Linked DNA regions of Sphingobium yanoikuyae. The protein of the gene in region 2 interacts with the protein of the main gene of each other region in a pairwise test. Links are inferred from orthologs where the notes say so. Each region holds a gene or a part of one and is shown on either strand. Other genes may lie near its edges.

What was found.
Region 1: the proteins of rlmN (region 2) and ftsZ interact in binary tests that used the Escherichia coli proteins (3 or more experiments, as listed by UniProt). The link is inferred for Sphingobium yanoikuyae from one-to-one orthologs.

What each region holds. Positions count from the first base shown.
Region 1 is NZ_CP053021.1:635,741-641,619, forward strand. The notes cover bases 1,620-4,508. They hold ftsZ (cell division protein FtsZ), read left to right. Parts: upstream 1,620-2,275; coding sequence 2,276-3,742; downstream 3,743-4,508. Other genes in these bases: ftsA (cell division protein FtsA), read left to right, coding at 1,620-2,167; HH800_RS03435 (tetratricopeptide repeat protein), read left to right, coding at 3,870-4,508. Outside these bases: HH800_RS03420 (cell division protein FtsQ/DivIB), read left to right, coding at 1-880; more of ftsA, read left to right, coding at 884-1,619; more of HH800_RS03435, read left to right, coding at 4,509-5,846; HH800_RS03440 (deoxyguanosinetriphosphate triphosphohydrolase), read left to right, coding at 5,856-5,879. UniProt on the Escherichia coli protein: Essential cell division protein that forms a contractile ring structure (Z ring) at the future cell division site. The regulation of the ring assembly controls the timing and the location of cell division.
Region 2 is NZ_CP053021.1:4,869,120-4,874,251, forward strand. The notes cover bases 1,509-4,497. They hold rlmN (23S rRNA (adenine(2503)-C(2))-methyltransferase RlmN), read right to left. Parts: upstream 3,628-4,497; coding sequence 2,389-3,627; downstream 1,509-2,388. Other genes in these bases: HH800_RS23480 (outer membrane protein), read left to right, coding at 1,509-1,830; HH800_RS23485 (hypothetical protein), read right to left, coding at 1,883-2,305; HH800_RS23495 (NYN domain-containing protein), read right to left, coding at 3,631-4,347; HH800_RS23500 (hypothetical protein), read right to left, coding at 4,477-4,497. In the rest of the region: HH800_RS23470 (cytochrome b/b6 domain-containing protein), read right to left, coding at 1-143; HH800_RS23475 (outer membrane protein), read left to right, coding at 434-994; more of HH800_RS23480, read left to right, coding at 1,321-1,508; more of HH800_RS23500, read right to left, coding at 4,498-4,980.

The sequences.
Region 1 (5,879 bases), 4.2 Mb from region 2 along the record:
CCGTGGCCGCCAGCTCAAGCGCCAATCCTCGTTCGATCGGCTGCTCGAACTGCTGCCGATCAGCGAGGATACGCTGCAGAAGCTGGCCACCTGGGCCATCTTCGCGATCTTCGGTGGCATATTGATCGCCATCGCCATCTATGCCGGTCTGCCCGACATGGCGCGCCAGCAGGCGGCAAGCCTGGCCGCGCGCGCTGGTTTCGAGGTGGAGAAGGTCGAGGTGCGCGGCGTCGAGCGCATGGACGAGATGCCGGTCTATAATATCGCGCTTGGCCAGGTCGATCGCTCGATGCTCTCGCTCGACCTGCCCAAGGTGCGGCAGGAAATGCTGAAGCTTGGTTGGGTCAAGGATGCGCGCATTTCCCGTCGCCTGCCCGACACGCTGGTTGTCGATATCGTCGAGCGTGATCCGGTCGCGGTGTGGCAGCATGACGGGCAATTGCATCTGATCGACGTGGCCGGCGTGGTGCTGCAATCGGTGTCGGCCGGGGCGATGCCGGACCTGCCACTTGTGGTCGGCCCCAACGCCAATCTCCAGACCGCCGGCCTCAACAAACTGATGGAAAGCGCGCCTGCCTTGAAGCCGATGCTGGCTGGCGCAACCTGGGTCGGGAACCGTCGCTGGGATCTGCGCTTTCAGTCTGGGGAGACGCTGTCGCTGCCTGAAGGCGAACAGACATCGGCGGCAGCGCTGGTGAATTTCGCGCGCATGGATGGCGTCAACCGGCTGCTCGGCCGGGGCATCGTCAAGTTCGACATGCGCGATCCCGATCGTTTCGTGCTGCGTCTGCCGCAGGGCCAGACCAGCGATAAGCCGGCAGCGGCGGACGCCAAGGCGGAAAAGACCGCAAGTGCGCCTGCCGCGGGCGAGGAAGGCTAAGTCATGGCACAGCCCAAGGTCGAAAAGCTCATCACCGCGATCGATATCGGATCGTGGAAGGTGTCCGCGCTGATCGCGGGGCGCACCGATACGGGTGAGCTGGCGATCCTGGGCACCGGCCAGCGCGAGAGCCGGGGCGTGCGCCGCGGTTTCATCGCCGACATGGAGCGCACCGAACTGGCCGTGCGCGAGACGGTGGAACAGGCCGAGCGTGTCGCCGGCACCAATATCGAGGATGTCTGGGTCAGCTTCTCGGGCGGCAGCCTGGTGAGCGACGTCGTCACGGTCGAGCGCGACATGGGCGGCTATCGCGTCGAGCAGCCGGACATCGACGATCTGCTGACCACCGGCCAGCAGGGTATCGACCCCGATGGCCGCATCATCCTTCACGCGCAGCCGACCTGCTTCACCATCAATGGCAAGGTGCCGGTGAAGAAGCCGCTGGGCATGCATGCCGATCTGCTGGGCGTCGACATCCATGTCGTGCTGGCGGATGGCGCGCCGCTCGCCAATCTCGACCTGTGCGTGCGTGGCGCCTATCTGAACGTCAATTCGATCGTCGCTTCGCCGATCGCGACCGGGCTTGCCTGCTTGTCGGAAGAGGAGCGCGACCTGGGCGTGGCGCTGGTCGAGATGGGGGCAGGGGTCACCAATGTCTCGCTCTATGCCGGCGGCATGCTGGTGGGGCTGCATTCGATCCCGATGGGCGCGTCCGACATCACCGATGATATCGCTTCGGCCTTTGGCATTCGCCGCAGCCAGGCGGAGCGGATCAAATGCTTCTATGGTTCGGCGATGCAGAACCGCCGCGACTTCCGCGAGATGATCGAGATCGCGACGCCCCATGGCGATGTCGCCATTCCGGGGCAGAGCGCCGGCCCCAATGCGGAAGGCGGCAAGATCACCCGCGCAGCGCTGGTCGGCGTCATTTGCGAACGGCTGAACCAGATCATGGCGGAAGTGAATGCGGCGCTGGCCGGCATGGGCTTCAACAGCACCGGGCGCCAGGTCGTGCTGACCGGTGGCGGCGCGGAGATGAAGGGCATTGCCGACTATGCGCAAGGTGCATTGGGGCGTGCGGTGCGGGTCGGTCGCCCGCGCGGCTTGTCAGCCATGCCCGAAGCGCATAGTGGCCCGGCCTTCGCCACTTTGGCCGGATTGGCGCTTTACGGCGCTTCAAACCCGGTTGATCTTAGGGCGATGGCGCCTGCGCCGCAAACCGTGCATCGTCTGGGCGCCCCGCAATGGTGGCAGCGCATGATGCGGGCGATGCGGACGAATTACTGAGCGAATTTGAACGAAAACGAAAATAGCAGGTGAAATACTCTATTTTCTGGTGTTAACAATTGATGACGGTTGTCACTTCCTGACGAGGAAGCTGAGGGAGCAAAGTATATGAGCATCGAGATCAGCCCGCCGCATGTGGATGAATTGAAGCCACGCATTGCGGTGATAGGCGTTGGCGGTGCAGGCGGTAACGCCATCGCGAACATGATCGCGGCCAGCGTCGAGGGCGTCGACTTCATCGTCGCCAATACCGACGCGCAGGCGCTGAACGCCTCGCCGGCCGAACGGCGCATCCAGCTTGGCCCGCAGATCACCGAGGGTCTGGGCGCCGGTTCGCGCCCCGAAATCGGTCGCGCGGCGGCCGAGGAAACGATCATCACCGTCGAACAGGCGCTGGAAGGCGCCCATATGTGCTTCATCACCGCCGGCATGGGCGGCGGCACCGGCACCGGTGCGGCCCCGGTCATCGCCAAGGCGGCGCGTGAAAAGGGCATCCTGACCGTCGGCGTCGTGACCAAGCCCTTCACCTTCGAGGGCAATCGCCGCATGAAGTCGGCGGAAAGCGGCATCGACGAGCTGCAGAAGCATGTCGACACGCTGATCGTCATCCCGAACCAGAATCTGTTCCTGATCGCCAACCCGAACACGACCTTCAAGGAAGCGTTCCAGATGGCGGACGAGGTGCTGCAGCAGGGCGTGCGCTCGATCACCGACCTGATGATCATGCCGGGCCTCATCAACCTCGACTTTGCCGACGTCCGTTCGGTGATGGGCGAAATGGGCAAGGCGATGATGGGCACCGGCGAAGCGGAAGGCGACGGCCGTGCGCTTCAGGCGGCGGAAAAGGCGATCGCCAACCCGCTGCTCGACGGCGTGTCGATGCGCGGCGCCAAGGGCGTGATCGTGTCGATCGTCGGTGGCGACGACATGCGCCTCATGGAAGTCGACGAAGCCGCCAACCATATCCGCGAACTGGTCGATCCCGATGCGAACATCATCTGGGGCAGCGCCTTCAACGACAATCTGAACGGCAAGATCCGCGTATCGGTCGTCGCGACCGGCATCGACAATGAAGTCGGCAGCCAGGCCGCGCCGCTGACCCAGCCGTTCAGCTTTGCCAGCCGTCCGGCCGTCGCCGTGCCGCAGGCACCGCGTCCGGCACCGGTGGCCGCGCCCGCGCCGGCCGCGCCGGTCGCTGCTGCGCCGGCCCCGGTCGCCGCGCCCGAGCCCGAAGCGCTGGAACTGGACGTGCCCGAAGCCCCGGCGCCCGCGCCGATCGCGGCGCCTGCCGCCGAAAAGGCACCGCCGGCCTTCGCGCCTGCGCGTCCCGCCGCCGTCTTCTCCGACGAGGATCCCTCGCAGGATGAACTGCTGCTCGGCGCCGAAGCAGCCGAACCGACCGCACCGGAAGCCGCGCCCAAGCCCGCCCAGCCGGCGCCGCGCGTCGCGACCGGTGGCACGCTGTTCGAGCGTATGGCCGGCCTGACCCGTGGCAGCGAAAAGGCACCGGGCGCCGAAGAAGGCACGCAGGGTCTGGATATCCCGCGTTTCCTCAACCGCCAGAACAACCAGTAAGGCCAGCGTGCGGGCATAGGCCCGCACCGGCCTGCCAAAGGCGCGCCGTCGGTCGCTTCGGGCGACCCGGCGCGCTTTTTTGTGCAGGTCATTTCCCATTGCTTCCGCGATCCGCTAAGGCAGCCATGTGACACGATCTCATCTATGGATTCTCGGCAGCCTGCTTCTTGCCACGGCTGCGCAGGCGCAAACCGACCAGGCCGATCTGGTCCGGCCCTCGGGCGCCGCAGACCTCAACAATAATCTGGCGAAACTGGCCACCAATCCGCGTGATTTCAACGCGTTGGTGGGGGCGGGCGAAGCCGCGCTGGAGCTGGACGATGCCCGCGCGGCCGCCGGTTTCTTTGCCCGCGCCGACGCGATCCAGCCCAATAATGGACGCACCAAGGCGGGCCTGGGGCGGGTCATGCTGAAGATGCAGAACCCGGCCGAAGCGCTGCGCCTGTTCGACCAGGCGACCCGTGCCGGCTATCCCGAAGCGACCATCCAGGGCGACCGTGGCCTTGCGCGCGACATGACCGGCGACCAGGCCGGGGCGCAGCGCGATTATCATGCCGCCCTGCAGCGCACCCCGGACGATGCCGAACTGGTGCGCCGCTACGCTGCCTCGCTTGGTATTTCGGGGCAGGTGGATGCCGCCGACAAGGTGTTGCAGCCGCTGCTCTACAAGAGCGACCGGGCCGCCTGGCGCTATAATGCCTTCATCCTGGCGATGAACAACCGCCAGGCCGAGGCCAAGAAGGTGGTCGACCAGACCATGCCGGCCCAGCTGGCGAGCGCCATCACCCCCTATATGCAGAAAATGCCCTATCTGACGGCGGCGCAGAAGGCGGCTGCGGTCCATTTCGGTCATTTCCCGCAGGTGGTCGCGACCAGCATCACGCCGATCGTGCCGACCCCGCCGGCGCCGGGTGTCCAACTGGCGTCGCGCGACGCCGCACCTGCCGCCGCCGCGTCGACCGCGCCGGCCCAGGGGGATCGCCGCACGACCCGCAACGGCAGTGGCCGGCAGCGCGGCACGTCGCTGGCCCGCGCGCCGCTCGGCACGCCCCCCTCTAGCCAGTCCCGCGCCCGCCAGCCTGCCGCCAGCCAGCCCGCGTCGACCCAGAGCCGGACGCAGGTTGCCGCACAAGCCACGCAGCCTGCTGCCCCCACGCCGACGCCTGCGCCCGCAACGGTCCAGCCGCTGCCCGCCGACACGCGCGGACGCCAGCCGGTCGTCCAGCCGACGCCGAGCCAGAGCGCCCGTTCGGAGATGGTGCAGCCGGTGCCCGGTCAGGCGACCACCCAGACGCCAGCGCCCGCGCCAACCCCGGCACCAACTCCCGCCCCGGTCCGCAGCGCATCGGCCGATGTGCAGGGGCCGCCTGCGCCGGGCCTCGACGCGCTGGACGGCGGCGCCCCGCGCTCCACCGCACCGGCGCCGACCACCGGCCAGCCAAGCGCCGCTTCGCAGCTCAATTCGAGCGCCCTTGCCCAGGCGTCGAGCGTGACCCCGCCCGCGCCGCAGGGCACGCCGCCCGCGGAGACGGCATCGGCGCCGGTCGCCACCCAATTTACGCCGCCGGCCGACAGCGCTGCGCCGCAGCCGGCGCCGGAGGCGACGCGCAGTCTGGCCGACATCATTCACGCCATCGACGTGCCCGACAGCGAGCGCCGCTCGAACGTGGTCGCGGTCGACCTGGCCGAGGTCGAGAAGCTGCAGGCCGCCCGCCGGGCCGCCGCCCGCCAGGCGGAGGCCGACAAGGCGAAGAAGGCGGCCGCCGCCAAGGCCAAGGCGGAAGCCGACGCCAAGGCGAAGAAGGAAGCCGAGGAAAAGAAGCGGCTGGCCGCCAACCCCGCGCGCAACTGGGTGCAGATCGGCACCGGGCAGAAGAGCGCGCTGGCCTTCACCTTCAAGCGCTTGCAGGGCAAATATGACGCGGTCGCGCCGCAGGATGGCTGGAGCGCAAGCTGGGGCCAGACGTCCCGCCTGTTGATCGGTCCCTTTGCCAGCTTCACCCGCGCCAGGACGGTCGAGGCGGACCTCAAAAAGGCCGGCGCCGACGCCTTTGCCTGGCAGAGCGATGCGGGCGAGGTGGTCGAAAAGCTGGGCAGCAAATAAGAGGTTCGCATGACGATGCTCGCATCCTACGCC
Region 2 (5,132 bases):
TGGTCGAAATTGGCGCCATATTGCCCCCAATAAAGGCGGGGGTGGGCGTTGAAGATGCCAAGGCCGGAGGTGAAGAGGATATAGAGCAGCAGCGCGTTCAGCCAGTGCCACAGCCGGGTGGTCAGGCGGTGGCGGCGGACCATGTCCCCTGGGGCGTAAGGCGGCTCCATGGCCATGACCCTATTGTCTTTCGTCGAAATATCCAGCCGCATCGCGGTCGTTCGCATGTCTAGGCCTGTCGTTGGTCGAATGGCCATGGTGCGCGCCGTGCGATTGCGATCAACGGCTGGTCCTGCAAGGGACTGATGAAGTCGACTTCAAAGAATTTTCGTACAGAAATTTGAATTGATAAAATTCCTCCACGAAACGGGAGTATAAACAAGGTCGCCTGTCACGATTTTCGGCGCTTCGACGCAGATATTGGATAGGTAATATGAAGAGTATCACGTTTTTCATTGCTTCGGCTGTTCTATGTTTTGTTTCGGCGCCTGCCTTTGCGCAGGATTATGCCCCTTTCATGGGTGCTCATGCCGAAATCATCACCGGCTATGATGTGGTCGATGCCAAGGGCGTCAAATCGGCCGACGGCCTGCTCTATGGCCTCAATGCCGGCTATGACTTTGCCCTGGGCGGCCTGATTCTCGGCATCGAAGGTGAAATTTCCGATTCCACCACTCGCCTGCATGTCGCCGGCGGCAAGAGCGAAACCGATCGCGACCTGTATGTCGGCGGGCGGATCGGCGTGCCGCTTGGCAGCAAGGCGCTCGCCTATGTGAAGGCAGGCTACAGCAATGCGCGGATGGAATATGAAGCCAGTGACGGCGAAGGCGGCCTGATCCGTGGCGGCGACAATGGCGACGGGCTGCGGCTGGGCGCGGGTCTGGAATATCGGATCGCCGAAAAGCTCTTCCTCAAGGGCGAATATCGCTATTCCGATTATGAGGCAGGCGTGTCGCGCCACCAGTTGGTGACGGGCATCGGCCTGCGCTTCTGATCGCCCGGAAACCGGGGCTTTCGCGAAGGGGGCGGCTGTCGGGCCGTCCCCTTTTTGCGGTCGGTCGTGCTGCAGGCGCGTTGTCACACTTTTGCAACACAAGCCCTGAAATTGATTGAAATAAAGGCCTTGCCCCTTTGCAAGTGAGTTTGGCGATCCTAGATGGCCACTGCGCTCTCATGATGCAGAGGGGGCAGTTCCTCTCCGAAGTGTCGGAGAAGAATAAGCAGGAGGAAGTGTGACTCTATTTCATATTTTCCTAGCATCAAACCTGAACGCTAGATGAACAATTAAGTCGTAGCGTCATAATAAATATCGAGGACTTTATGAAGACTGTGATTTTCGCAGCGATTGCTGCTGCCGCCGCTGTTTCGGCCCCCGCTTTCGCTCAGGATGCTGCGCCGTTCACCGGTCCGCGCGCTGGCGTCACCATGGGCTTTGACAAGGCGCAGGGCGAAGACGGTTTCAGCTACGGCGTGACCGCCGGCTACGACCTCGCCGTTGCCAACCGCGTGACCTTCGGTCCGGAAGTGTCGTTCGGTGACTCGACCGTCGACGGCCAGGGCTTCGACGCCAGCCGCGACCTCGCCGCTTCGGTCCGTCTCGGCTATGTCGTGACCCCGCAGATCCTGGCGTTCGGCAAGGTCGGCTACGCTTCGAGCCGCATCGAAGCCGCTGGCGCCCACACCTCGCTGGAAGGCGTGCGTTACGGCGGTGGTCTGGAATATTCGGTGACCCCGAACACCTACATCTCGGCCGAATATCAGCGCACCGAGTATGAAGACAATTTCGGTGGCCGTGACGCTGGCGTCGTCGGCATCGGCTTCCGTTTCTGATCCCTCTCGATCGGAATATGGGGAAGGGCGGTCCGTTCGGGCCGCCCTTTTTTTATGTCGGCAGCGGCGTCCGATCGGGCGCGACCCAGGCCCGGCGCGCGGCCGGGCTCATCAGCGTCTCGCGCGTCCAGTAGGCGAAGGGCCAGTCCTTGTCGCCCAGCGGCGACGCCATCAGCGCCGCATAGGCTGCGGCCGGCGTCACATCGGCGGGCAGGCCGGCCAGCAACTGCCGGGCCATGTGCAGCGAGGCCTGGGTGATGGTCTCATGATAGCCGCTCGTGTCGCTGTTCACCCCGCCGACGCTTTCATTGTAGCGGCGGATCATGCCGGGCATGTCAATTTCGGCGTCAACATCGGGCCGGCGCAGGATCAGCCACAGCGCGGTGGCGAAATGGGCGCCATGGGTCCAGCGCGCCTTGGGCAGGGTGCAATCGCAAAAGCCGGTGCCCAGTGCTTCGATCTCGTCATCGGTCATCCTCATTCCCCCAAAAGAAAAGCCCCGCCGGTATGGGCGGGGCTTGTCGTCGCGCGGCATGCGCGCAGCCAGTCGTCCCCGGATTATCCGAGTGCGGCTTGCTTCTCTTCGGCCAGGCGCTTGAGTTCCGCCTTGCTCTTCTTCTCGCTCGCCGACTTGAGCTGGCCACAGGCGGCCATGATGTCGCGACCGCGCGGCGTGCGCACCGGCGCGGAAATGCCGCCTTCGAACACGATCGTGCTGAACGCGCGGATTCGTTCGGGACTCGAACATTCATAGTCGGTGCCCGGCCAGGGGTTGAACGGGATCAGGTTGACCTTGGCCGGCAGCTTGTACTTGCGGATCAGGCGGACCAGCTCATGCGCGTCGGCATCGCTGTCATTCTTGTCCTTGATCATCACATATTCGAACGTGATGCGCCGGGCATTGTTCGCCTTGGGATAATCGGCACAGGCCTGGAGCAGTTCCTCGATGCCATATTTGCGGTTGAGCGGCACCAACTCGTCGCGCACTTCCTTGGTCACGGCATGGAGCGAGACCGCCAGGTTGACGCCAATCTCTTCCGCCGCGCGCGCCATCATCGGCACGACGCCGCTGGTCGACAGGGTGATGCGCCGCTTCGACAGGGCCAGGCCATCGCCGTCCATCACCAGCTTGAGCGCGTCGCGGACATGGTCGAAATTATAGAGCGGCTCGCCCATGCCCATCATCACGATGTTGGTGAGCATGCGGCCGTCCGCCGTATATTGCGAATCCTCGTCCGTCTCGTCGTCATTGGCGCTGGCCATGCTGCCCTTGGGCCATTCGCCCAGCGCGTCGCGTGCCAGCATGACCTGGCCGACAATCTCGCCCGGCGTCAGGTTGCGCACCAGTCGCATCGTGCCGGTGTGGCAGAAGCTGCAATTGAGCGTGCAGCCGACCTGGCTCGACACGCACAAGGTGCCGCGGTCCGCATCGGGGATGAAGACCATCTCATAATCCTGGCCATCGTCCGAACGGAGCAGCCATTTGCGGGTGCCGTCGTTCGACACCTGCGCCTCCACCACCTGCGGCCGGCCGACGATGAAGCGTTCCGCCATCCACAGCCGCATCGGCTTGGCCAAGTCGGTCATCTTCTCGAAATCGGTTTCGCCGCGATGATAGAGCCAATGGAACAGCTGCTTGGACCGCAGCTTGGCTGCCTTCTGGTCGAGGCCGGCTTCTTCCAGCGCGCCCTTCATCTGGGCGCGGGTCAGGCCCAGCATGTCGACGCGTCCGTCCTCACGGGGCGTCACCGCGCGGGGCACGGGCACAGGGTCGATAAGGCCGGGAATTTGCATCATCACTTAGTTCGCCATTACTGCCTTGTCGAAGATGGTGCTTCTCACCCCATCGACATGTTCGATAAGATCATGGGCAGCAAAGCCACCCATCGTGTCCAATACCACATCGATGCCTTCTCGACGGGCCAATTTGGTCGCGGGCACGAAGTCGGCATCTGCCGCGACCAATATAATCTGGTTGACCTGCCGCTTGAAGGCCATTGCGGCAACGTCCAAGCCTAGTCGCATGTCCACGCCCTTTTGCGTGACATCCAGTTCAAAATCGGCATCGGTCGGGGAAAATTGCCCCGGATCGCGTAGCCAGGATTTCATCGCGTCGGCCTTTGGCCGCCACAAAAAGCTCTCGTTCAATCGGCCAAGCCTTAAAGCCACCTTGCGCATCGTCTGCAATTCGCGATGCACGCCTAACCGGAATAGTGCTTGCTCTGTCTTGGAAAGGTCAATCGACCTCTTGCTGACGGGCGAATGCAGTCTTTTGATCAGGGGCGGACAGTCGTAAAAGAAGATGCGATAGAGTTCGACTGTTTCTTCAGGCCGGAAATTCTGTGTGTCGATTGCCGCCAAGGTTGGCTTCGGGCCCAAGCGAATGGCAATATGCCAGGCAGACAAATAGATTAACCCGTAAGCGATAGCTTTCGGATTGCCGGCATCCAGATTAGGAAATGCATGTCGGAAGCGATGGAGGAAATATGCCCCATCCACGACAATTGCCGTTGCCATTCATCGGACCTGTAAAAAATTGTCCCCGGGAGCGGCCTTGAGTTAATATCTGCTCTTGCGAGCGCCTCAAGACGGCCTGCCGGGGACGTGATACAGTGTCATATACCTCATTTCGCCAAAAAATCAAGATCAGCGGAGTTTCGCGCACCCCAGCGCTGCTGCGTCGATCGCCGTTGCCGCGCCGCGCAGCGCATAGCTGTCGGCAAAGGCGCCACCCTTGGCCGATGTCGATTGCACGCTCATGCTGCTGGCGGAGCGCATCGCGGCGATGATCGCTGCATCGTCCTGCGGATTGGCGGCCCAGGCATCGGCCTGGCCCGCGACCAGCGCGAAACGGCGGTCGCCGACGCTGAGCGAGACCCGCGCATTGGCAGCACGCGGGCGGCTGAGGCGGAAATGGACCTGGCCGCGGACATGCTGGCGCGGCCAGGTGCCGACGGCGGCAAAGCCCTTGGGCGCATCGCCCGCGCGGCGCGGCGCCGGCATGGCGATGGCGTAGCAGCGCGGGCCGTTCTGACCGGCGCCGGGATCGCGAAACGCCCCCCAGCTTTCGAAAATGCCGAGCGAATCGCGCGCCATGGCCGGACTGGCAAGGATGACGAGCGGGATCAGCAAGGCGGGCAGGCGGCGCATGGTCCGGGCAAAGCGCATGCCATCGCCATTTGCAAGCCCGGCTTCGTTTCGAAAGCGCGTCGAGGTGCTTGCCGCCGCCGACATAGCGGTTATGAAGGACCATCCATCATTGCCGCCGGGATTCGACCGAATCCTCGCCATCGACGCAAAAA